3 regions of the Bacillus sp. 11C genome follow, and region 3 is predicted to be linked to each of the others. Evidence: predicted binding sites of a transcription regulator. Region 3 holds the regulator's gene; each other region holds the start of a gene.
The links. The regulator LexA, encoded in region 3, represses DNA repair genes until DNA is damaged. The targets are predictions, from matches to a motif close to CGAACATATGTTCG.
Positions count from the first base shown of each region.

Region 1: the regulator LexA is predicted to act here: its motif matches at 2,824-2,837, upstream of uvrB (excinuclease ABC subunit UvrB).
Region 2: the regulator LexA is predicted to act here: its motif matches at 6,072-6,085, upstream of ACY3LV_RS06070 (DNA polymerase IV).

Region 1 covers NZ_JBUPVZ010000008.1:48,608-56,658, forward strand. Annotated here, with positions in the region: gene ACY3LV_RS12860 (PEP/pyruvate-binding domain-containing protein) at 1-2,084, opposite strand, end outside; gene ACY3LV_RS12865 (CsbA family protein) at 2,501-2,731, shown strand; gene uvrB (excinuclease ABC subunit UvrB) at 2,915-4,900, shown strand; gene uvrA (excinuclease ABC subunit UvrA) at 4,908-7,781, shown strand.
Region 2 covers NZ_JBUPVZ010000003.1:207,157-215,207, forward strand. Annotated here, with positions in the region: gene ACY3LV_RS06025 (aldo/keto reductase) at 1-161, shown strand, start outside; gene ACY3LV_RS06030 (YqkE family protein) at 450-674, opposite strand; gene ACY3LV_RS06035 (alpha/beta hydrolase) at 840-1,760, shown strand; gene ACY3LV_RS06040 (YqkC family protein) at 1,838-2,077, opposite strand; gene ACY3LV_RS06045 (iron-sulfur cluster biosynthesis family protein) at 2,091-2,414, opposite strand; gene ACY3LV_RS06050 (bifunctional GNAT family N-acetyltransferase/GrpB family protein) at 2,411-3,442, opposite strand; partial or broken gene ACY3LV_RS06055 (antibiotic biosynthesis monooxygenase family protein) at 3,435-3,780, opposite strand; gene ACY3LV_RS06060 (GNAT family N-acetyltransferase) at 3,793-4,263, opposite strand; gene ACY3LV_RS06065 (YolD-like family protein) at 4,454-4,792, opposite strand; gene ACY3LV_RS06070 (DNA polymerase IV) at 4,789-6,027, opposite strand; gene ACY3LV_RS06075 (YqzH family protein) at 6,195-6,401, shown strand; gene ACY3LV_RS06080 (MFS transporter) at 6,940-8,051, shown strand, end outside.
Region 3 covers NZ_JBUPVZ010000014.1:96,381-104,431, forward strand. Annotated here, with positions in the region: gene ccdA (cytochrome c-type biogenesis protein CcdA) at 1-467, opposite strand, end outside; gene ynzD (aspartyl-phosphate phosphatase YnzD) at 691-864, shown strand; gene ACY3LV_RS17300 (YneF family protein) at 938-1,156, opposite strand; gene sirA (sporulation inhibitor of replication protein SirA) at 1,242-1,688, opposite strand; gene tkt (transketolase) at 1,841-3,844, opposite strand; gene ACY3LV_RS17315 (DUF896 domain-containing protein) at 4,012-4,245, opposite strand; gene ACY3LV_RS17320 (YneB family resolvase-like protein) at 4,309-4,962, opposite strand; gene yneA (cell division suppressor protein YneA) at 4,981-5,298, opposite strand; gene lexA (transcriptional repressor LexA) at 5,448-6,065, shown strand; gene ACY3LV_RS17335 (hypothetical protein) at 6,449-6,871, opposite strand; gene fosM (FosM family fosfomycin resistance protein) at 6,955-7,377, opposite strand; gene ACY3LV_RS17345 (YndM family protein) at 7,555-8,007, shown strand; gene ACY3LV_RS17350 (poly-gamma-glutamate hydrolase family protein) at 8,034-8,051, opposite strand, start outside.

The sequences.
Region 1 (8,051 bases), on a different contig from region 3:
TAGGCAGGGGCTTTGGCAAGCTCATACTCGTGAAAGGCCTGTCTTCGTTTTTTAGCTTTTTCTTGCAGGGATACAGGGTGAAGAAGCGCGTTTTCCACTTCATCATCATACAAGAACCAAAGGTCTTCCCGATCTTGAATGACCCCGTTTTCCGCCAACAATTCACCTACCTTGAGCAGAAAGGCTCTGGCCTTGGCATCCAGCATGGCGTCAATATAAAAGTGGTGGTCATCCATTATATTTGCAGCGTTCAGCGTCCACTGATAATAACGGTCAAATTCTTTACGTAAATTGGGGTCTTCTATGTTTTCCAAGAATTCATTGTATAATGCCTCTCGTTTTTCTTTCGTTTTCTGAAATTCATTGTCAAAATGATAGCCATTGCGGACGTAATTTTGAATATTGGCCAGGGCATAATAAGGATTTTCAGCCCAGGTCTGTTCAATCAGATCATGACTCTTTACAGATCTCCACCCGTATTCCTGTAAAAATTCATGAATGTTCCTCAGAAATTGTTTGCCCTCATTAGTTTGTTTCAATTTTTCCTGCAGGTGTTCCGGCTTGGTGTTTTTAAAAATAGACAGCAGATTCGGGTTTTCCTGCACTTCAACGGAAAATAGCCATAGGAGGCGGTCTGTTTCCAATGATTTGTTCATTTTACCTGTCAGCATTTCGTAAAAATGAGCGTTTTCGGATTCGCCTTGAATGTGCTGGTACATTGCTTGCAATTTGTTTGTCAGAAGCATTTGCGGGAAAACAATATTGAAATGCTCATCATAAGCCGTGAGATAAAAGGCTTTTAGTTTCCGAAAAGCATCAAGTGCGCTTTCAGCAGTATGGTCAGTTTGTGCGAGCTGATCCAGCGTCTCGTAAAATGGAAGGTATGTGTGGTTGATGATGTCATACATACGCTCTGTTAATATCGGAAAAATCTCTTTGCCGCAGTCCTCATCAGGCTGCTGCCCGCCTTGGTTTTTGGAGTAAATGTGCCCGCGATAAAGCTTCACTTCTTCTGCAACTGCGCCGAGCGGAAACTTTTGCATGTTTTTCTTCAAGCCGTATTCCATGGCCGGTACAATGAATGATGAAAATAACGGACTTACCGGACCTTCAATATTTGACTCCATATTGATCCAGAAATCATCCATATCAGTGTCTGTAATCATAAAGCTGCGTTTTTCCTCTGCCGCTTTTTCGTCCTGTTCAATTGTTGTAATCGGGCGAGCCTGCAGAAGGTATACTTGATGATCTGCGATTCCGAATTCTATATCGACCGGATATCCGTACAGGTCTTCGGTTTTTTTTGTGATTTCAGTCAGTTCAAACACTTGTTCATCTGTAAGGCAAAAACGGCTGCGCATGTCTTCGCTCGTTTCTCTTTCAGCAATTCCTTTTGCCGCGGACTCCATGTAGATTTCCTTGGCACCTATTTCTTTCTGAATCTCAAATGAAGATTTATTGACTATAAAGGTGTCTGGGGTGACACTTCCTGATACAACAGCTTCCCCCAAACCATAGCTGGCACTGATTAATAGCTCTTTATCATCATGGGTAACGGGATTGCGGCTGAAAATAACACCTGATACGTCTGAATCAATTAAGCCCTGAACGACAACCCCCATTAACGGCTCTGCGATCTGGTTGTTCATTTTTTTCTTATAACTGCAGACCCGGCCTGAGAAAAATGAGGCCCAGCATTCTTTCACTTTAGCTAGAAACTCTTCCTCAGTTTTGATATTTAAGTAGGTTTCATATTGCCCCGCGAATGAAGCGCCTTCTAAATCTTCCGCGGCAGATGAAGAGCGAACGGCAACGGAGCGATATGATTCTCTTAACTTGTAAAAGGAACTTGTCAGCTCATGGTTCAGTTCATCTGAAAATGTTCCGGCGGTGATTTCGTTTTCGATGCTTTCGCTAGTCTCACGAAGCTGGTTATCCTCCATAAAACGGGCAAGCGCATTCGTCTGAATAATAAATCCGTCCGGAACCGGAAGTCCATGTTTGGTCAGTTTAATTAAATTCATGCCTTTTGCGCCAGCCAGCTGGCTGGACGCTTCTGCCTGCTGAAATAAAACAGAATACATATTTAAAACCCCTCTTTCCTTCGTTTTTTTCTCTCTAGTCTTTTATGACGGAGCCTGTGCTCAAAAATGATAGTGAACACTATCGCTCAATTGTAGATTTTCAGGAAAATGATGTCAAAAGCAGAAAGTCCTAAATAAAATATCATGAAAAATTTAGCTTAACTAGTGCTGTCCGCCTATTTATTCTCGGAATTGTTCTGTCTCTGGCGGCGGGCTGCAAATCAAGCTGAGGCTTAATGCCCTTCATACAAAAGTGCCGCAAATGCTTCTGTCGGCCGGGGCAAAGTGCAAAGATGGTGATTGATGTCGCCTGAAAAAGGGTATGGTGTAGAAAGAGGGAACGATTGCACGATTGTCCGATTCTTCATTTTTTACTATAATCAGATCAGATGAAGAATCCCTGAGGAGGGTTTTTGTTGATTACAAAAGCCGTTTTTGCATTGTTTTTCCCTTTTATGCTTGTTGTCCTTTTTTCAAGAGTCACTTTTAATCATTATGTGGCGATCGCTCTGACAGCTGCATTGCTGTTTGCCTCTTATTTAAAAGGCTATACAGAAACGTATTTTATTGTAGGATTGGATGTTGTGTCTCTTGTGGCTGGCGGACTGTACATGGCCAAAAAAACTGCCGAGAAAAAAGAAGAGTAAAACGGACATAATGAATATAACGACGAATTCCTGCTTTTACGTTTTAAAAGCAGGTTTTTTATACATGAAAACAGCTGGAAATAAAAAACCACCGAACTTTAGTTCGTATTTTTAGTGATTTTACATTCCATTGTGTTACTATATCTATAGGAAGATTTCGTTAAAGAAACGGAGGCTTATTTTGTGAAAGATCGCTTTGAGTTAGTCTCGAAATACCAGCCCCAGGGAGATCAGCCGAAAGCCATTGAAAAACTTGTAAAAGGAATTCAGGAGGGCAAGAAGCATCAGACTCTGCTGGGTGCGACAGGAACGGGTAAAACATTTACAGTGTCCAATTTGATTAAAGAAGTCAACAAGCCGACTCTCGTGATTGCCCATAACAAAACCCTCGCCGGACAGCTTTACAGTGAGTTCAAGGAATTTTTTCCGAACAACGCTGTCGAGTATTTTGTCAGCTATTATGATTATTATCAGCCGGAGGCGTATGTGCCTCAAACGGATACGTTTATAGAGAAAGACGCAAGTATTAATGATGAAATTGATAAATTGAGACACTCTGCCACATCGTCTCTGTTTGAGCGGAGAGATGTCATTATTATCGCAAGTGTGTCTTGTATATACGGTCTCGGTTCGCCTGAAGAATACCGGGAAATGGTCGTGTCACTGCGGCCTGAAATGGAAATTGAGAGAAATGAGCTGCTCAGAAAACTTGTAGACATCCAATATGCCCGCAATGATATCGACTTTCAGCGCGGGACATTTCGTGTGCGCGGAGATGTAGTGGAAATCTTCCCTGCCTCTCGTGATGAACATTGTATCAGGGTTGAATTTTTCGGTGATGAAATCGAACGGATCAGGGAAGTGGACGCCCTGACAGGAGAAATTCTCGGTGACCGTGATCATGTTGCGATTTTCCCGGCGTCCCACTTCGTAACGCGGGCCGAGAAAATGGAGAAAGCGATTCAAAATATCGAGAAGGAGCTTGAGGAGCAGCTGAAGGTCATGCACGAAAATGGCAAGTTGCTTGAAGCGCAGCGTTTAGAGCAGCGGACAAGATATGATCTTGAGATGATGCGGGAAATGGGTTTCTGCTCCGGCATTGAGAACTATTCAAGACATTTGACGCTTCGGCCTCCGGGTTCAACGCCGTATACGCTTCTTGATTATTTCCCTGACGATTTTATGATCGTGGTAGATGAGTCGCATGTGACGATTCCTCAGGTGCGCGGCATGTTTAATGGGGACCAGGCGCGGAAACAGGTGCTCGTGGATCACGGCTTCCGTCTTCCGTCAGCACTTGATAACCGTCCGCTCCGTTTTGAAGAGTTTGAAAAGCACATGCACAACATCGTGTATGTATCAGCAACGCCAGGACCGTATGAGATTGAGCATACGGATGAAATGATCGAGCAGATCATCCGTCCGACGGGGCTTCTTGACCCGCTTATTGATGTGCGTCCGATTGAAGGCCAGATTGATGACTTGATCGGTGAAATTCAAGCAAGAGTCAAACGGGATGAACGGGTGCTCGTGACAACCTTGACGAAGAAAATGTCAGAGGACCTGACGGATTATCTGAAGGAAATTGGCATTAAAGTAAACTACCTGCATTCAGAGATTAAGACGCTTGAACGGATTGAAATTATCCGCGACCTGCGACTCGGCAAGCATGATGTGCTTATAGGCATCAACCTGCTGAGGGAAGGCCTCGATATTCCCGAAGTATCTCTCGTTACCATTTTGGATGCGGATAAGGAAGGCTTTCTTCGTTCGGAGCGTTCGCTGATTCAGACCATCGGGCGGGCAGCGAGGAACTCGGAAGGCCGCGTCATTATGTACGCAGATAAAATGACGAAGTCCATGGAAATTGCGATGAATGAAACAAAACGCCGCCGTGAGCAGCAGGAGCGGTATAACGAAGAGCACGGCATTACGCCGAAAACAATAAATAAAGAAATTCGCGATGTCATTCGTGCCACAGCAGCAGCTGAGGATAAAGCCGAATACAAAACAAAAGCCGCGCCGAAGCTGTCGAAAATGACGAAGAAAGAACGCCAGAAAGTCGTTGAACAAATGGAGCACGAAATGAAAGAAGCCGCCAAGGCGCTTGACTTTGAAAGAGCCGCGGAGCTTCGCGATTTACTTTTAGAGCTAAAAGCGGAAGGATGATGAACACATGGCTATGGATCGGATAGAGGTGAAGGGAGCCAGGGCGCATAACCTGAAAAATATCGATGTAACGATTCCAAGAGATCAGCTTGTCGTTGTAACGGGTTTGTCCGGATCAGGGAAATCCTCCCTGGCCTTTGACACCATATATGCAGAAGGACAGAGAAGGTATGTTGAGTCGCTGTCTGCCTATGCCCGCCAGTTTTTAGGGCAAATGGATAAGCCGGATGTTGATGCAATTGAGGGGCTGTCTCCCGCCATCAGCATCGATCAGAAAACAACGAGCCGCAACCCGAGGTCAACTGTCGGTACGGTAACTGAGATTTATGATTATCTGCGTCTTTTGTATGCGAGAGTAGGGAAGCCTCATTGTCCGGAACACGGAATTGAGATTACATCGCAAACCATCGAGCAAATGGTCGACAGAATTCTGGAATACCCGGAACGGACTAAGCTTCAGGTGCTGGCCCCGATTGTCTCTGGCCGGAAAGGCGCTCATGTCAAAGTGCTTGACCAGATTAGAAAACAAGGCTATGTCAGAGTCAGAATTGACGGCGAAATGGCTGAGCTTTCTGATGATATTGAATTAGAAAAGAATAAAAAGCATTCGATTGAGGTTGTCATTGACCGGATTGTGGTGAAAGAAGGCGTGGCGGCCCGTCTGTCAGATTCATTGGAAACGGCGCTCCGTTTAGGTGAAGGACGGGTTATGATTGATGTCATCGGTGAGGAAGAGCTGATGTTTAGTGAGCATCACGCCTGCCCGCACTGCGGATTTTCAATCGGCGAGCTTGAGCCGCGGCTGTTTTCATTCAACAGCCCGTTCGGAGCTTGTCCGACGTGTGACGGTCTCGGAATGAAGCTTGAAGTGGATGTGGATCTCGTCATCCCCAATCAAGATTTGTCTTTGAAGGAGAATGCGGTCGCCCCTTGGACACCGATCAGCTCACAATATTATCCGCAGCTGCTTGAGGCGGTCTGCACCCACTACGGCATTGATATGGACGTGCCTGTAAAAGATCTGCCGAAGCAGCAGCTGGATAAAGTGCTGTACGGCAGCGGAGACGACCTGATTTATTTCCGTTATGAAAATGATTTTGGGCAAATACGTGAAGGTGACATTCAATTTGAAGGCGTATTGCGAAATATTGAAAGACGCTATAAGGAGACAAGCTCCGATTACATTCGTGAACAAATGGAGCAGTATATGTCTCAGAAGTCTTGTCCGACGTGCAAAGGCTATCGGTTAAAGAAAGAAGCGCTTGCCGTGCTGATTGACGGACGCCATATCGGAAAAATTACCGAGCTGTCTGTCGGAGACGCACTTACTTTCTTCAAAGGCCTTACCCTTTCTGAGAAGGATATGCAGATTGCCAATTTGATCTTGCGTGAAATTGGGGAGCGCTTAAGCTTTCTGGACAAAGTCGGCCTTGATTACCTGACACTGAGCAGGGCGGCGGGAACATTGTCCGGGGGAGAGGCGCAGCGCATCAGGCTGGCAACGCAAATCGGTTCGCGCTTATCCGGTGTGCTTTATATTTTAGATGAGCCGTCTATCGGCCTGCATCAGCGTGATAACGACCGCTTGATCAGCGCCTTGAAAAATATGAGAGACCTTGGGAACACGCTGATTGTTGTCGAACACGATGAGGACACGATGATGGCAGCCGATTATTTAATTGATATTGGACCCGGCGCCGGCATCCACGGCGGACAGGTGACAGCTGCGGGTACGCCGGATGAAGTGATGGAAGATCCAAACTCATTAACGGGCAGCTATTTATCTGGGAAAAAGTTCATCCCATTGCCTTCTCAAAGAAGAAAGCCGGACGGACGTTTTATTGAGATTAAAGGCGCTACAGAAAACAACCTGAAAAAGGCGAATGCCAAGTTTCCGCTAGGAACGTTCACAGCGGTTACAGGGGTTTCCGGCTCAGGAAAGAGCACACTCGTCAATGAAATTTTACACAAGGCGCTGGCGCAAAAGCTCCATAAGGCAAAAGCGAAGCCTGGCAGCCATAAAGAGATTAAAGGCTTGGATCACCTAGACAAAGTCATAGACATTGACCAGGCGCCAATCGGAAGAACGCCGAGATCCAATCCCGCGACATACACCGGTGTGTTTGACGACATTCGCGATGTATTCGCGCAGACAAATGAAGCGAAGGTCCGCGGCTATAAAAAAGGCCGTTTCAGCTTTAACGTGAAGGGCGGGAGATGTGAAGCGTGCCGCGGCGACGGAATTATTAAAATTGAAATGCACTTCCTTCCTGACGTGTACGTTCCATGCGAGGTGTGCCACGGCAAACGCTACAACCGGGAAACGCTAGAAGTGACGTACAAAGGAAAAAGCATCTCCGATGTGCTTGATATGACGGTTGAAGACGCTCTTGCTTTCTTTGAAAATATCCCGAAAATCAAGCGTAAGCTCCAAACCCTTTATGATGTCGGCTTAGGTTATATCACGCTCGGCCAGCCAGCGACAACCTTGTCGGGCGGAGAAGCGCAGCGCGTGAAGCTTGCATCTGAGCTGCACAAACGGTCAACAGGGCGAACGCTTTACATTTTAGATGAGCCGACGACAGGTCTGCACGTCGACGATATCGCCAGACTCCTTGTCGTGCTTCAGCGTTTGGTGGACAACGGAGATACAGTACTCGTCATCGAGCATAATCTTGATATCATTAAGACGGCGGATTATATTGTGGATCTGGGACCGGAGGGCGGAGCCGGAGGCGGAACCATTGTTGCGTCGGGAACGCCTGAGGAAATCACGGAAGTCGAAGAATCATATACAGGCCGCTATTTGAAGCCTGTTATAGAGCGAGACAAAAAACGCATGAAAACGCTCTTGGAAGCGAAAGAAACGGCTACATCTTAACAATATTCTTTTCAGAGGGAGCTTGCCAGCAAGTCCATGATTGGGCTTAGCAGGCAAGCTTCCTTTATAGTTTAACGAGAAAAGAAAAAAGTTTTGCGATCATTTAGAAGCATTTTTTCAAATGGGTAAAATTTCTTTGGGAAAACGCCTAAACATTTACATAATACTGACGATTTATGGATTGAAGGGCGTACAATGTATTCCATATTAAGCAAAAAAGTCCTTTATATGAAGGGATTTGAAGGTATCCTTTATGGAGGGTCTACATAA
Region 2 (8,051 bases), on a different contig from region 3:
TAGCACAGCCGGCTGTCGCTTCAGTGATTACAGGCGCCAGTAAGATTGAGCAGTTACGGGAAAACATTCACGCTGCAAACGCACGGCGTTTAAGCGAAGAGGAAGTCAAAGCGCTCCAATCTCATACGAAACAAGACGTTTACGAAGCTCACCGCTCATAACAGAAAACAAGCACCTGTACGGGTGCTTGTTCATATGGTTGACAAAATCCTAAAACGGCTTTCGTTTTAGGATTTTGTCATCTTTTCAGCGTGATTGAAAACCCTTGAAGTCTAGGAAGGACGAGCATTGGAGCAGACTTCCGCAGGATGCGGTGGCAGGGCGTTTGAGCAGGACACTCTAGCTTTTAGCCGCTGATCTTTTTTCACGTGAGCACCAATGCGCAGGACTGACAACGAATGCGAGGGTTTGTCGACACGCTGAAACCAGCACCTGTACGGGTGCTGGTTTTACTTATATTGATGCCAATCCATTTGGCTTTCATCAAGGAGCTCTTCAAAGCTTTTATTTTTTTCGATCTCTTTTTTCTTTCTGAGCTGTTCTGCTTTTTCTCTTTCCTGCCTCTTTTCGTCCTCTTCCTTCAACTGACTCTTCATCTCCATAAGCTTTGCTTTGATGTCGGTTTGAAGGCCGTCTTTTAATTGATGTTTGTTAGCGGATTTTTGTTTTTTCATCTAGACTTCCCCCGTGTTTTGTTTTGAAGCCAGTTTATCACGGAGCATACAGACTGAATAAGCGGGCTCTCTTCTCAAAACTTTTTTGATCCGCGCAGCAGTGTTTAGGTATAATGATTTCAAGTGTAAATTTCCTGTATTTAGTTGAAAGGTGCTGTGACTCTTTTGAAGAAAATCCTTTTGGCCATTGGCACTCTCTTAACCGCTGTTATCGGAATCGGAGTTGTTTTTTCGAATATCATTCTATTTATCAAGAAAAAGACAGATGAAGACATTATCAAAAGAGAGACAAACGACGGACATGATGTGTTTGAATCCTTTGAACGAATGGAGAAAACTGCTTTTGTGATACCATCGGCTTACGGATATGATATAAAAGGATACCATGTCGCTCCGCATGACACACTAAACACCATTATCATCTGCCACGGGGTGACGATGAATATACTGAATTCTCTTAAATATATGCATTTATTTCTCGATTTCGGCTGGAATGTAGTGGTGTATGACCATCGCCGTCACGGTCAAAGCGGTGGAAAGACGACTGGCTACGGGTTTTATGAAAAGGATGATCTCAGTGAGGTTGTCAATTGGGTCAAAAACAAAACAGGTCATCGCGGATTGATCGGCATTCACGGTGAATCAATGGGAGCTGCGACCACCCTGCTTTACGCTGGTGAACACTGTGATGATGGGGCTGATTTTTATATTGCTGATTGTCCGTTCGCACGCTTTGATGAACAGCTTGCCTATCGGCTGAAAGCGGAATACAGGCTCCCGTCTTGGCCGCTGCTCCCCATCGCCGACTTCTTTTTGAAGCTGAGAGGCGGCTATCGGGCACGCGAAGTATCTCCGCTTGCTGTCATTGATCAAATCGAAAAGCCGGTCCTCTTTATTCACAGTAAGGATGATGATTATATTCCGATTTCTTCAACCGAGCGGCTTTATGAAAAGAAACCCGGACCGAAGGCACTGTATATTGCCGAGAACGGTGAACACGCCATGTCGTACACCAAAAACCGGGACACGTATCGAAAAACGGTGCAGACGTTTTTAAACAAAATGAAGGGTTCAACAACATGCTGAAATCTTAGGCCTTGCCTCGTGTTTTTCTTTCCATAATAAAAAGCGAAAGGGCCCTTCGGCTCTTTCGCTTTTCCATTTCATAAAACGTCGGTAATGCCATCCATATTTTCTCTGATCCATTCAATCGCAAGATCTATTGTTGTGAATTCTTGTGTTTCGAATGTCATTTCATCCTGCAATAGCCAAACATCTTTCTTGATAGACTCTGCTCCTCCAATTGACCAATGGAGCAAAGTATAGGGATGGTTTTGGTTTAGGAAGGATACCCAAGTTTTATTCTGTGCTGTGTTCTTCATTGACTTCAGCTTTTGTTCCACGTTTTGTGTCTCCCTACTTTACTAATATGCTCATTCTGGGGCTGAGCATTTCAGCCGGGCTTTTCAGCGCCAGTGTTTTAGCTTTTTCATTGTAATCGATCGTCATTTGATCGTCAAAAAACACTTTTTGTGACGATTGGATATAAAGCGGGATGCCGTTCGTTTCCAGCTGCTCGCACTGTCCCGTTAATTCTTCTGCCAGCCAGATTGTCGGTACACCGCTTACCGCGCAGCCGCATCCTTCTGCATCGTAACGAAGCTGGGCTTTTTTCCTTGGGTTGGCGTCAAACGCCTGCTGCAGTGCTTGTTTTGCTGCATCTGTCACGTGTATGTTCATAAGGTGAGTCCCCCGTTTCCATCATTTTCGCTATTGTAGCATACAACGTTTCTATCCGCATTGTTTCCGCCTTCTTTCCAGCGCTTCGCATTTTCTTCTGCAGCCTTAATCCAATCATCTTTCCCTTGTATGTACTGATTGATACTATCCGGATGCTGGGCCGCCAGTCGTTTTTTTAGATTGGCGTATTCGTTCGCTATTTCTGGATGAGCTCTGAGATAATCTCTCAATAGCAGATGCCTTTCAATAGCAGGGTTTCCCTTTTCGTACATATGGAGATGGTGAGTGCGTTTATGACCGCCCTTTTGGAAGTAACGCCTGCCCGCTGCGCCATTTTCTCCTTTCGGTGTGTAGCCGATTGCCTTCATTTGTGTATCATATTGGCTCACAGCTTCAATTCTTCTTACTTCAATCAGAATATCAATGATTGGCTTTGCCGCCATGTTCGGGATCGATGTGCTTCCGATATGATGAACAGCGATGATCTCCGGTCCGAACACAAGCTTCAGCCGTTCTTTTTCTTCGCTGAAAAGTTCCGCCCATTTTTCATTGTAGGGAACGACTTCAACTTTTCTGTTCGGATACAAATAAAAGACAGACAGCAAAAGACCCTCCGCCGCTTCGACGGTTTCTGCCTTTTGAAATCCCGCCTGTGTATAGAGCGACATGGCCGGTATATTTTTCTCGGCTGTGACTACTTCGATTTTCTCAGCGTCTTTGTTTTGATCGATGACAAATTGCAGAAGTGCCCGTCCAATCCCTTTTCTGAAACCGCAGGGATGCACGACAAGCCTGCAAATGGTGAGATGATGCATGTTTTTCTCATATGAAATGACACCGATAAGTTTGCCGTCTTTCCGATATCCCGCAAACTGTTCATGGGATGCTTGAATATCCTTCGTCTTCTCTTGTAAGGCGGGGATACCGTCAAAACCGATAAGCTCCGCTTCTTTTATGTAGGCAGGCTGCTGTACGGCAATAATCTCACGCGCTGTGTTGTCTTTTTTATGCTGAAGAGATTCAATCATTTCTGTTCTCCTGAAAATAGCCGCTGTCTCTCGACCTTTGCAACGCGGACTGCATACGACGCGTACCAAACGCTCTTTCCTTTTTCTTTTGCCGCTTGATGTTCGGTGTGATGCTTCCAGCGATTAATGGCGTCCATACTGTCCCAATAGGACACCGTTATACCCCTTCCATCCGCTTCACGAACGCTTTCGACGCCTAAAAATCCGGGCTGATCCGCCGCCAGCGATACCATCCGCTCTGCTGTTTCTCCATATCCTGTGTCACTTTCGCTTTTGACAGATGAAAAAATAACTGCATAGTAAGGAGGCTTAGGTGTTTTTGATAAAAAATCCATCATAATATTTCCCCCTCATATGTTTTTGACAAACAGGACCTTGTCTTGGCCCGGGCCATCGTAGTTTGCAAACACTGAGATGCCATTTAGCGTTTTGGTGCCTTTTTCAATGTCAAAGCCCAACTTTGTGTGATACGCGATTGATACCTTATTCACCGGTGAAGTGACGCACTTGACCTGGGTGCACCCTTTTTGTTTTACCATTTCAATAAAGACATCGTATAATTGTTTTCCAATTTGCATTTTTCTGAAATCAGGGTGCACACCGGAAAAATGAATGTATGCCGTTTCAGGATCCGATTGCGATTGAAACCCGATTAAAAACCCTGTCATGCTGTTATGTTCAGATGCAATAAAGCTTGTGTCCTGAAAATGCTCAAAAAATAGTCTCGGCAATTTTTCTTTCAGCTGCCTGCCGCCCCACCATTCATTCATTACAGACGTTACCATTTCATAATCTGAAGACGTGATTGTTCGAATATCCATTTACGATTTAATCTCCCTCCGTCTGGCAAAACGAATGTCAGCTCTTTTTTTCTACAATACAGAAATTATATTTTGCCTGACTGGAATTGTAAATGCCTTCTTTTCTGTATCATACGTTTCGGAGACTGCGGAGGGAACAATGTTTGATCATTTTACACATATTTCTCCCACATTCCAGGAGGGAGAAACTTTACAGCACAATATCAAGTACCTGATCAAGTTTCAGCTTATAAAGCTGATCCTCGTCTCCTTTTACCCATACTGTTTTTTCAAACTCTTCATACCGGCAGATTTTCCCGGTGCAGCGGACAATTTCACCGTCCTGAAAGCAGCTGACAGTAATATCCTGAGCAAACTCCATCGCGGCGCAAAGCGTTTGATTCATTTCCTCCAGCTTATCGGGATCAAGGATCGGCTTTTGCAGCTTCTGTTTACAGCGCTTTCTCTCAAGCAGGCTTTGTTTATGTTCCGGCAGAAACATTCTGCTCCCTTCCCACAGCAGGTTGCCTCTTTTTAAATGGTCGTTCATTTATAGTGCCCTCCTATTTTAGCCGCACGTTCAAATGCCTGGCCTGCCGCTGTCAGTGACGCCGCCCTGACGATGGCTGTGTCTCCGAACCGGTTTTTAATGCCATCCATCACATAGCCCAGGCTCATTTTCTTTGCATCATCCTGAAATAAATTGAGCTGCCATATGTCATCAGATGAGAGCTGAGACAGATTGACCCCCAGACGGCGGACAGGCTTCCCGTCCCAAAACGTAAGAAACAGCCGGCACACAGCCTCATATACATCCTGCGTGGAATTAGTAGGCTCCGCCAGCTTCACTTGCCGGTTGAAGCCTGTCGGCCAATCAAAATCAGTCCCCCGGCAGCTTACTGACACGGTCTGTCCCATTGCCCCGGCACTTCGGCTTCGCCTGCACACTTCTTCACTCAGCTCCAGCAGCACGACTTTAATTTCTTTGTCAAAGTGTTCGTAGTCTCTCGGGAGCGTCATTCCATGGCCGATGGCCTTTTGCCCGTCCAGAGATGAAGTTGAAACAGGGGAATAGTCGATCCCGTTCGCCGTCATCCACAGCACGTGGCCGTTAATGCCCCATTTCTTTTTTAAAAGATCGAGCGGAAAAGCCGCGAGCCCGCCGATCGTGCTGATGCCCATTCGGTTTAAATGATGCCTCATGCGGCTCCCCACACCAAACATGCTGCCCACCGGGAGCGGCCACATTTCGATTTTCATATTTTCTTTCGTTAAGGTAAAAATACCGTTCTTATTCTTTTTGGCAAAATTGTCGCATGCGATTTTAGCCAGCGCTTTATTAGGGCCGATTCCGACCCGCGCATAAACGCCGATCTCCCGCATGATTCTGCCCTGAATGCTTTTTGCGATCTCATCCGGCGTCCCAAACAGCTTCTGGCTGCCTGTAATGTCCATGAACTGTTCATCGATGGAATACGGCTCTACAAGATCTGTATATTCCTCTAAAATGGCCGTGATTTGCAGTGATACATCAATATACCGCTGCATACGAGGCCGGAGCACAACTGCTTCAGGGCACTTTTCCTGCGCCTCCCACAGCCGGGAAGCATTCGCGACCCCCTTTTGTTTCGCCAGCGGGCAGGCGGCCAATACGACTCCTCCCCTTCTTTCAGGGTCACCCGACACAATGACGGGCCTATTTTTCAAATGTGGATTTTCCGCTTTCTCTACAGATGCATAAAACGATTGCATGTCAACGAGAAAAATCACTTTTTCTTTCATCATACACACCTCTAAAAAGAACTTATGTTCGCTTTTTCTATTATATGCGAAAATATGTTCGATTTATACTGGTAAATGATTCTTGCCTGACAGAAAATATGATCCAAGGGTTTGAGAGAAGAAAAACATTTAGTAGAATAAAAGCGAGGCATAAAGATAGGAGAGTCGTAATGGAGAAATTTGTCGAGAAAATGTTGGGACAGGCACTGCGTCAATACGGCCGAAATGTTGCCGTAGATCCGTTAAGCCCGTATGAAAAACAAAGCCTGAAAGCAGCCTTGGAAGAGAGACGGAATGAAGAACCCGATGAAGATTTGCATGCGCATATAGAAGATATCATTTATGACTATGTCACCAACCAAGGACTGTTCTCTTAAACATTGGCCAAAAGAAACAGAGACGCACAGCGCCCCGAATCGGACTGTGAGTTCTTTCAGCCGCTAATGCGGCTTTCCTTTGTAAAAACCGCCATGATAACAAACAAGAGTCTTTGTCATTATGCAGAAAGGCTTGTAAAAAAGAAAAGCCTGAGTCATACCCAGTGCCGCTTGTTCTGCCAGTCCATGCAGCACTCCGTCAGCTTGAACCGGCGGATTATCGCCTTTCATATTCAAACAGACACCATTTGCTTCCACGGTCTGCCGAATCGCTTTGAAATGCCCGGCATTCCAGCATCAATTACAAAATAATATGCTTTCACCACCATAAAAACATCGGATATATTATCATTTTACTCCCGAACGCCTCAACCTCAATTTCAACGATGTAAACTCCGCCAGCGACGTGCATCATCCTCAGGTAAGATATGTTTCACATTCCATATAAACAATAAAATATTTTGAATTTCCCATTGGATAAGGAAATTTTTTCATATATGATAGAAAAAAATCCTACATACAGGAGAGAATACGATTCATGAAGAAATGGAAAGATATCCACCCCATCAGCTGGACAATTATAATCGGAACTATTTTCGGCAGGATGGCAACATCAATGAGCATTCCTTTTTTAGCGATTTATTTAACAGCCGTCCAAGGCACATCAGCTTCCTATGCAGGGCTGGTTATCGCTGCAAGCTCATCAGTCGGCATCCTTGCAAGCTTTTACGGCGGATATATCTCGGACAAATTCGGCAGAAAAAACATGATGCTAGTGTCCATTTTCGGCTGGATGCTGGTATTTGCAGGATTTGCGGCGGCATCTCATCTCTGGGTGTTTTTTGTGGTAAACGCATTAAACGGCCTTTGCAAATCACTATTTGAACCCGCTTCAAAGGCTTTGCTGTCTGATATGACAGAAGAAAAAACGAGACTGCTTGTTTTTAATTTACGCTATGCAGCTATAAATATCGGCGTTGTCTTCGGACCGATACTCGGCCTGTATTTCGGCTCATCGCAATCGACCGCACCCTTTTTGGCGCCCGCAGTCATTTACGGACTATACGGACTCGTGCTTGTTATCCAATTTAAAAAGCATCCATCCTTATCAGGATCAGGCCAATCCCAAAATATGAGCGTGCGGGAAGCATTTATGGTGACGCAAAAGGATCTTCTTTTTACAATTGCTCTGGTCGGCATTACGCTATGCACCTTCGGCTACTCACAATTCAGTTCCACATTCCCGCAGTATATGGCGCAGAACCCCTTGTTTGGCAATGGAACGAAACTGTACGGGCTGATGCTGACATTAAACGCAATCGTTGTGCTGGCAACGCAATTTCCCATCGTCCATTTTGCAAAACGTTTTTCGCCGCTTTGCTCCTTGATGCTCGGTAATGTGATGGTGAGTATCAGCATGGCTATTTTCACCGTATCACACGGTGTTTCATCCCTTGTGCTGATTGTGGTCACATTTACAATCGGCGAAGTGCTTTTATTCTCTATGATGGATTTGTTTGTAGACCAGATTGCAAAACCCGGGTTAAAAGGCACTTATTTCGGGGCCATCGGTTTTTCACAGCTCGGAAACGTCATCGGCCCTTGGATCGGGGGTATATGTATAGACCTATTTGGCGCTGGCAGGCCGAT
Region 3 (8,051 bases):
GCGAGTGTGATAACAGCTGCTAATATCGGACCGGTACATGGCGTCCACCCCGCCGCAAATGCCATTCCGATTAAGACGGAACCTAAAAACCCGCTTGGTTTATGCTTAAAATGGATTCTCCGCTCTTTCATCATAGCCTCAGGCCGGAACACGCCAAGTGTAATAAAACCAAACAAAATAATAAGCAACGCGCCAATTTGCCGAATCGCATCGTGATAATCCCTAAAGAGGCTGCCAATAAAAGATGTTCCATAACCTAAAGCGATAAAAATGACTGAAAAGCCAAGCAAAAAACACAAAGTATGAAACAAACTTCTTTTCTGCAGCAGCAGCTTTTCTGTTTTCACATCATCCATGCTGACCCCTGTAATATATGACAAGAAAGCTGGGTAAAGCGGCAGGCAGCAAGGCGAAATAAAGGATAGAAATCCCGCTCCGAAGGTCAAAAAATAATTCACATCTCCCATGTCATCATCCCTTCATAATTTGGCAATCCTTCAAGTTATGACAAAATCATTTCATTTTTTTAACACTTTCACTTGGAGGATTTCTATTTTCAGAAAAAACTTATATAATTTAATTTGACATTGAGTTATTGTACTCCTTCTCATTTGAAAATTAGTATAAATATGGATATAATATAAACAAACATTCACTTTGAAGATCTAATGTATGAAAGGATACATCCCTGTGATTAGAGAGCATCTATTAAATGAAATCGAAAAAAAAAGAGCAGAGCTGCTGCAAATTGTCATGGCGAACGGAATGACATCTCATATTACGATAGAGCTCAGTCAGGAGCTTGACCATCTTCTCATACAATATCAAAAGCAGCGCCTTCGAGCAGTAGCGGGTGACGAATGATTGCAAAATAAAAAACCCTTATAAGGGTTTTTTATTTTATAACCATGTTTCTCTATATCATAATCTTTACGTATTATTTCGTTTGATTATTCATGGCTTTCATCATTTGATTGATTTTCTTTTGAGAAGGTTTCATTCCCATTTGCATCATCATCATGCGTAACATTTGTTCATTAATAGGCGGATTCTTTTTAAGATAGCTCATCATATATTTACGAGCAATAAAAAACCCGAGTGCAACACCTATGAGCAATGCAACAACGCCCACTAGGATGCCAACCCATAAAGTCATTTTATTTCCTCCTTCATGTTGTCTAGTTTAAAGTGTACTAAACCAAAAGCTATTATACAACATTTACATCTCTTTTTCTTCGGTTTTAGACAAAATTTCTTTCTTTCACCGGATTTAGCCAGCCGTAACGCTTCGAATTGAAATCCATAGCCAGAAAGCAAGGGCTTACCTTTCTCAGCACTTCAAAGAAAATCGTTTCTGCCTCGTAATTCCCCGAAGCCACAATTTCTATCATGTTCTCTTTCATCATAAACGTCGCGTGGCCTTTTGCTTTCGGCAAAGCTAATCTATAAATATAATCCAGCTGCCTGTAATCGGTGTTGTGTAAATTCATTTTTAACCGCTGATGCATATGTAAAATCGGGATTGGCTGTGTAATATATTGAATCTGTTTCTCTGTCATTTCATACCGCTGCTTTGTCAGGCTTGTCCAATGATAGTCTTGAAACAGCTCAAACATAACCGATTCCCGCCCGAAATAGTGATTGGCAAATTCCTCTTTTATCAGGTACGTATAGTAGTGACGTTCCATCTTTTCATCCCCTTTTTCAGCAGCATTTCATTTGCACTCTATTATACAAAAGAAGAAAAGAAAGAATTGTCTATTACTGTTAAACAGCCAATACTATTTTTGTCGGATAAACAAGAAAAAGAGGATGATTTGACTCATCCTCTTTGAAAGACTTACTTATTGAGTAATGCTTTGACTCGGTTCACTACGTTTGGAACTGAGAAGCCGTATTCATTGATGACGGTTTCACCAGGAGCGGATGCACCGAATCGGTCTATGCCGAGCACATCTCCTTCAAGCCCCGTGTATTTTCCCCAGCCAAATGATGAGCCCATTTCAATCGCAAGACGTTTTTTCACTTCTGCAGGAAGGACGGCGTTCTTGTATTCATTTGATTGTTTGTCAAAACGGTCCATTGAAGGCATGCTGACAACAGACACATCGATATTATCTTTTGCCAATTCAGCCTGCGCTTCAATCGCAAGACCCACCTCGGAGCCTGAAGCGATGAGAAGAGCGTCAGGTGTTTCGTTTTTAGATTTAGAAACGACATATGCACCTTTTTCTACTCCTGCCAATGCTTCTTCAGCTGTTTGGTCGATCGTAGGAAGGTTTTGGCGTGTCAATACAAGCGCTGTTGGCTGTTCATTGCTTTGTACTGCAAGCTTCCATGCTGCCGCTGTCTCATTGCCGTCTGCAGGACGCATCAAGGAAAGATTAGGCATCGCACGTAGTGAAGCAAGCTGTTCAACAGGCTCGTGCGTCGGACCGTCTTCACCTACCGCAATACTGTCATGTGTGAAGACATATGTGACAGGAAGACCCATTAATGCTGCAAGGCGTATTGCCGGACGCAGGTAGTCAGAGAAGACAAAGAAAGTCCCGCCGAATACACGAAGTCCGCCATGAAGCGCCATACCATTTAAGGCTGCGCCCATCGCAAATTCACGAACACCGAACCAGAAGTTTTTGCCTGAGTAATCAGCCGCTGTAAAATCACCGGCATTTTTAATTGTCGTTTTGTTTGATCCCGCCAGGTCAGCAGATCCTCCCACAAAGAAAGGAATTTTTTTCGCAAGGCCGTTGAGAACTTCACCGGAAGATGCACGGGATGCCAGGCTGCTTCCTTTTTCATAAACAGGAACCTCTTGATCCCAGTCCTTTGGAAGCTCTCCTTTGATTCCCAGCTCAAGCTGTTCCGCGAGTTCAGGATAAACTTCTTTATATTTAGCGAATTGGGCATTCCATTCCTGTTCCTTTTTCTCGCCTGATTCTTTAACCGCTTTAGCGAAATGCTCATAAACTTCTGAAGGAACGTAAAAATCTTCTTCATATGTCCACGCGTAAGCTTCTTTTGTTAATTTGCTTTCCTCTTTACCAAGCGGCGCACCGTGAACACCCGATGTGCCGGCACGGTTAGGCGAACCAAATCCAATTGTTGTTTTCACTTCAATTAATGTAGGTTTCTTTTCATTTTGGCGTGCTTTTTCGATAGCCGCTGTTAATTCTTCGATGTTGTTTCCATCTTCAACATAAAGAACTTCCCAATTCATTGCTTCAAAACGCTGTTTTGCGTTTTCAGAGAACGAACGGTCGAGATCTCCATCGAGAGAGATGTCATTAGAATCGTATAATACGATCAGACGGCCAAGCTGAAGATGGCCTGCTAGTGAAGCGGCTTCAGAAGAGATGCCTTCCATTAAATCACCATCACCGCAAATACTGTATGTATAATGATCAACTACGTTAAATGAATCGCGGTTGTAAGTTTCCGCTAAATGGCGTTCAGCGATAGCCATTCCGACAGCCATGGCAATTCCTTGGCCAAGCGGTCCTGTTGTCGCATCAACACCGGCAGTATGTCCGAATTCCGGATGTCCAGGTGTTTTGCTGCCCCACTGGCGGAATCCCTTAAGATCTTCGATGCTAAGATCAAACCCGCTTAAATGAAGCATGCTGTATAAAAGTGCTGATCCGTGTCCAGCAGATAAAACAAAACGGTCACGGTTAAACCAGCCAGGGTTTGCCGGACTTACGTTCATAAATTTTGTCCACAGCGTGTATGCCATTGGAGCTGCCCCCATTGGCATCCCTGGGTGACCAGAATTTGCTTTTTCAATAGCGTCTATTGACAGTGTGCGAATGGTAGCAACTGATTTCTTTTCAATTGTATCCATAAAAATCCCCTTCCTTATGTGTTGTACCCTTACATCATAAATGTCTGACGACTTTTTCTCAACTGTTTCAGCTTAAATTTGAGAGAAACTTGTTGAAATTTGTCCCATGAAAGTGTTGCTATAGTATATGCAAAAGAGGAATACGTTATTGCCGTATTCCTCTTCTATTAGTGAAGTTTATTATTTCTTTTTTCTTTTTTTAGTTTTTCTGGTGTAACATCATTGCCTTCCGGATCAATGATTTTCACACTTTTTAATGTGTTTTTCATAGAAGAGCGAAAACCTTTTAAATACTCTTGACGGAGCTTTTGCTGTTCTGCTTTTTCTTCTTCTGTCATAACGCCAGCTTTGGCTTTGGCAGCAAGTTCATTAATTCTGGCAATTTTTTCGTTTGAAATCATGTTAAACTCCTTTATGGCATTTTGTCTATATAGTACTAGATCAAAAAGAGTTTTACAACTGATTCAATCGGCTGTCTCGTCATTCTCTATGTATTCCTGAAACCGCCGGTGGACGGTCGCTTTAGATACATCATACCCAAACCCTCTCAGCGTAGCCGCAATTTCTGCGAACGTCAGTTTATTCGCTCTTAGGCGGACGATCTCTGAGATGGGCACGTCTATTCTTTCTTTTCCGCTGTTTTCATGTTGGTTTTTCAGGTTTTTTTGCGGTTTGAAACCGTTTTTTACTGCACGTTTCATTCCCCGCTTGATTTTCAAGTTGTGAATTTTCCGCTGGTACTCTTCAACAATGCTGACGATCTCCAGCACCATCGAGTCAGCCTCCGATAACTCCAGTTCACCTCTGTGAGCCGTTGTATAGACTTTCACACCTTCTCTATAGATGCAATGAAGCAGTGCGATTTTTGCATTTCCACGTCCGAGCCTAGTTTCATCCTGAACCAAAATGACATCAATTCCAGAATTCTTGATCTCATCAAGCAGCCCAAATACACCATCCCGATCCATTTCATATCCGCTAGCTTTCTCAGAAATCACTTTGACGACTTCCATGCCGTTCTCGGCCGCAATGGCCGTAAGCTCCTCCTCCTGCCGCTTTAATGACGTCTCCTGCTGTTCTTTATTTGTGCTTACGCGGGCATAAATGAGTGCTTTCATTTTTTCTATCTTTCCTCTCTATCTTACAGTTGCCAATTCATATGCATCCTGATGCTTCTTTTTCAATGGAATCACCAATTCATCTCCCGGCTGGATATCAGACGTCTGAAGATGATTTTTATCAGCCACCCATTCAATAAATTCACTTTTGTTTATTTTCTTTTTATCTGCTACCTGGCCGGCTATAGACCAAAGTGTATCGCCTTGCTGGACTTCTATTTTAACATACTGATTAAGCTCCTGGCCGCTGCTTGTATATGACAGCAAAAGGATTACCGCGCTCAAAATCACTGTGAACAGACCGACAAAAATAATAGATTCTTTACCCATGATCATAACCTCCAACAGGAATGTTTGTTCGCTTTTTTATAATTTCAGTATATACGAACAAACGTTTCTGTCAATTGTTTTTTCGAACCTATGTTTGTACTGTAAGGAAAATCATGCTATAATCTTCTTAAAATCGACGTTTTGAGGTGCGAAAAATGACGAAGCTATCAAAAAGGCAACTTGATATCCTCCGTTTTATTAAAGCAGAGGTTAAATCAAAAGGATATCCGCCTTCCGTAAGAGAGATCGGAGAGGCTGTCGGGCTTGCGTCCAGTTCAACTGTCCACGGCCACTTGGCCCGCTTGGAAACAAAAGGGCTGATCAGACGAGATCCGACAAAACCAAGAGCGATAGAAATTCTTGATGAAGAAGTAGACATTCCGCAAAGCCAGGTCGTTAATGTACCGGTCATCGGGAAAGTCACGGCGGGATCTCCTATTACAGCAATAGAAAATATTGAAGAATATTTTCCGCTTCCTGACCGTATGGTTCCCCCGGACGAGCATGTGTTTATGCTTGAAATTATGGGAGACAGTATGATTGACGCTGGTATTTTCGATAAGGATTATGTCATCGTTAAACAGCAAAACATAGCAAACAACGGGGAAATTGTCGTTGCGATGACAGAAGATGATGAAGCTACGGTAAAACGTTTCTATAAAGAGGATACTCACATTCGCTTACAGCCTGAAAACCCAACGATGGAACCTATCATCTTACAGAATGTCAGCATTCTAGGGAAAGTAATTGGCGTGTTCAGAACCGTCCATTAATCTATTGAACTATCAGATGATGAAATAACCCCCTCTTCCTTTATGGAGAGGGGGTTTATTGTATCAAAAAAAGCAGGCTCGCCCTGAATTTTAGGTACGAGCCTGAATAGGAGGAAAAGAACATCATGTTTACACCATAATTATCCATCAAACAATTGTTGAAGTCAAGAAATTTTTTTTCCTTCAGGAAACTTTTATCGAAATGTTGTCTGTTTAAAACATTAGACGTGACCTGCTTAAAAATGTTTCATTTCTAGGTCGTGGAATGATACGGGTTTAGATTTATGCAGAGAGCGCGGCAATTAATTTATGTAAAAATTTAGTACATAGTTTAGTTAGTTCTATTTTATGTAAAAAACAGCTCACCTTTATCATCGTGAGCTTCAATCAAAATGAAAATATTGAATACCATAACTCCCTTTTACTCGAACACTTGTGCAGTTTTCCGAATGTTCTTCTGCAAAGATACGGTATCGATGAAATGGATCAATTGAAACCTTATCCTGAGCACTAAAATCAAACCAACTGCCTCTGAATTGTTTCGTGCTCAGCGTGGAATATTGCCCCGTAAGCCCCATCCGTTGAAGTTTAAGCTCAACTGAACAACTATTGGCTCCCAAGATCGTAAACTGATAGCCTAAAAAATATTCGATTGCCGGAACATCACTGATATTTTCCAGAACAAACGACTTTGTGCTGTCATTTAAAATAAAGTCTGTTTTGTGATCAAACCCTAATGCTGACGCATGGGTACTGCCAATGCCAAAAAAACACGTCAAAACTGCCGTTAAAGCCAGTATCTTCATTTTCAACCAAACCCCCTCGTTTACCATACTTTAACCTTTATTCATATTTATGTATATGTTCTTTGTGATATCTCGAGGCCGTTTCAATCATAAAATTTCATATGCGTTTTTTCCTGTTTATAATAACGAAGCCTGTCTTGAAGGGTTCCGGTATGAAATTCAAATTTATGGCCGTCTGGGTCGGTAAAATAAATAGACTTTCGATCGCGTTCATTTCGTTCTCTTCCAGGCAGTATATGGACATGAAGCCTTTTCAATTTTGCTGATATTTCCTCAAACTCACGATCTTCAATAGTAAAAGCAATATGAGTATATGATGCCTTAATGTCATTTCTCGGAATGTCAGGCTCTTCATTAAGTGCAAGCCAGATGCCATTCAAATCAAAATATGCTGTTGTTCTTCCTTTTACCAGCAGCTTGGCATCAAACACTTTGTGATAAAAATCGATTGATGTGTCCAAATGGGAAACAGAAAATAACAAATGATTGATTCCTTTTATCTCCACAATAAATTCCCCCTCTAAAGCTGATCAACCATATGTACGTTTTTGCACCAAGAAGGTTTCATGCAACAAGAAAAAAATACCAGTGTAAACAAAATCGAATTGTTTAAAATAATGACTGTAACAAAGATAACGATTAAGAAAAGGATTTTCCTTAAAAATAACAACTTAGGTGATCAAATGAAACATCTCATTGCACTTTCTTCAAAGATTGCTTTCACTCTCGCCCTTTTATATGTAATATTGGACAGGGTCTACTACGCATCCTTTCTAAGTGTGATGTTTATTGCACTTTTCTTAGGTTTTGTCTCATACCTTTCCGGTGACATGCTCGTCCTTCCGAGAACAAACAATATTATAGCTTCATTGGCTGACTTTGGACTTTCATTCGTTATGATTTGGGTCTTTGCTTTAACCCAAACAAGAAATGATTTCTCACCGTTTGCAGCCGCTCTTCTTTCCGCTGTCTGTCTTACTGTTTTTGAATACTTTTTTCATCGGTATTTGCTGAAGAATGTGCTGGATGAAACCTTCCGAAATGAACTGACCACCAGGGATAACACCCTTCAATATCAAACAGAAGCCGCAGACGAATTGCTTCCTGACGTTACTATTGAGAAGCATGAGGAATAGGAGGCCGGCTTATGGCCTCCTATTTTTCAGTAGTTACTTTTCAG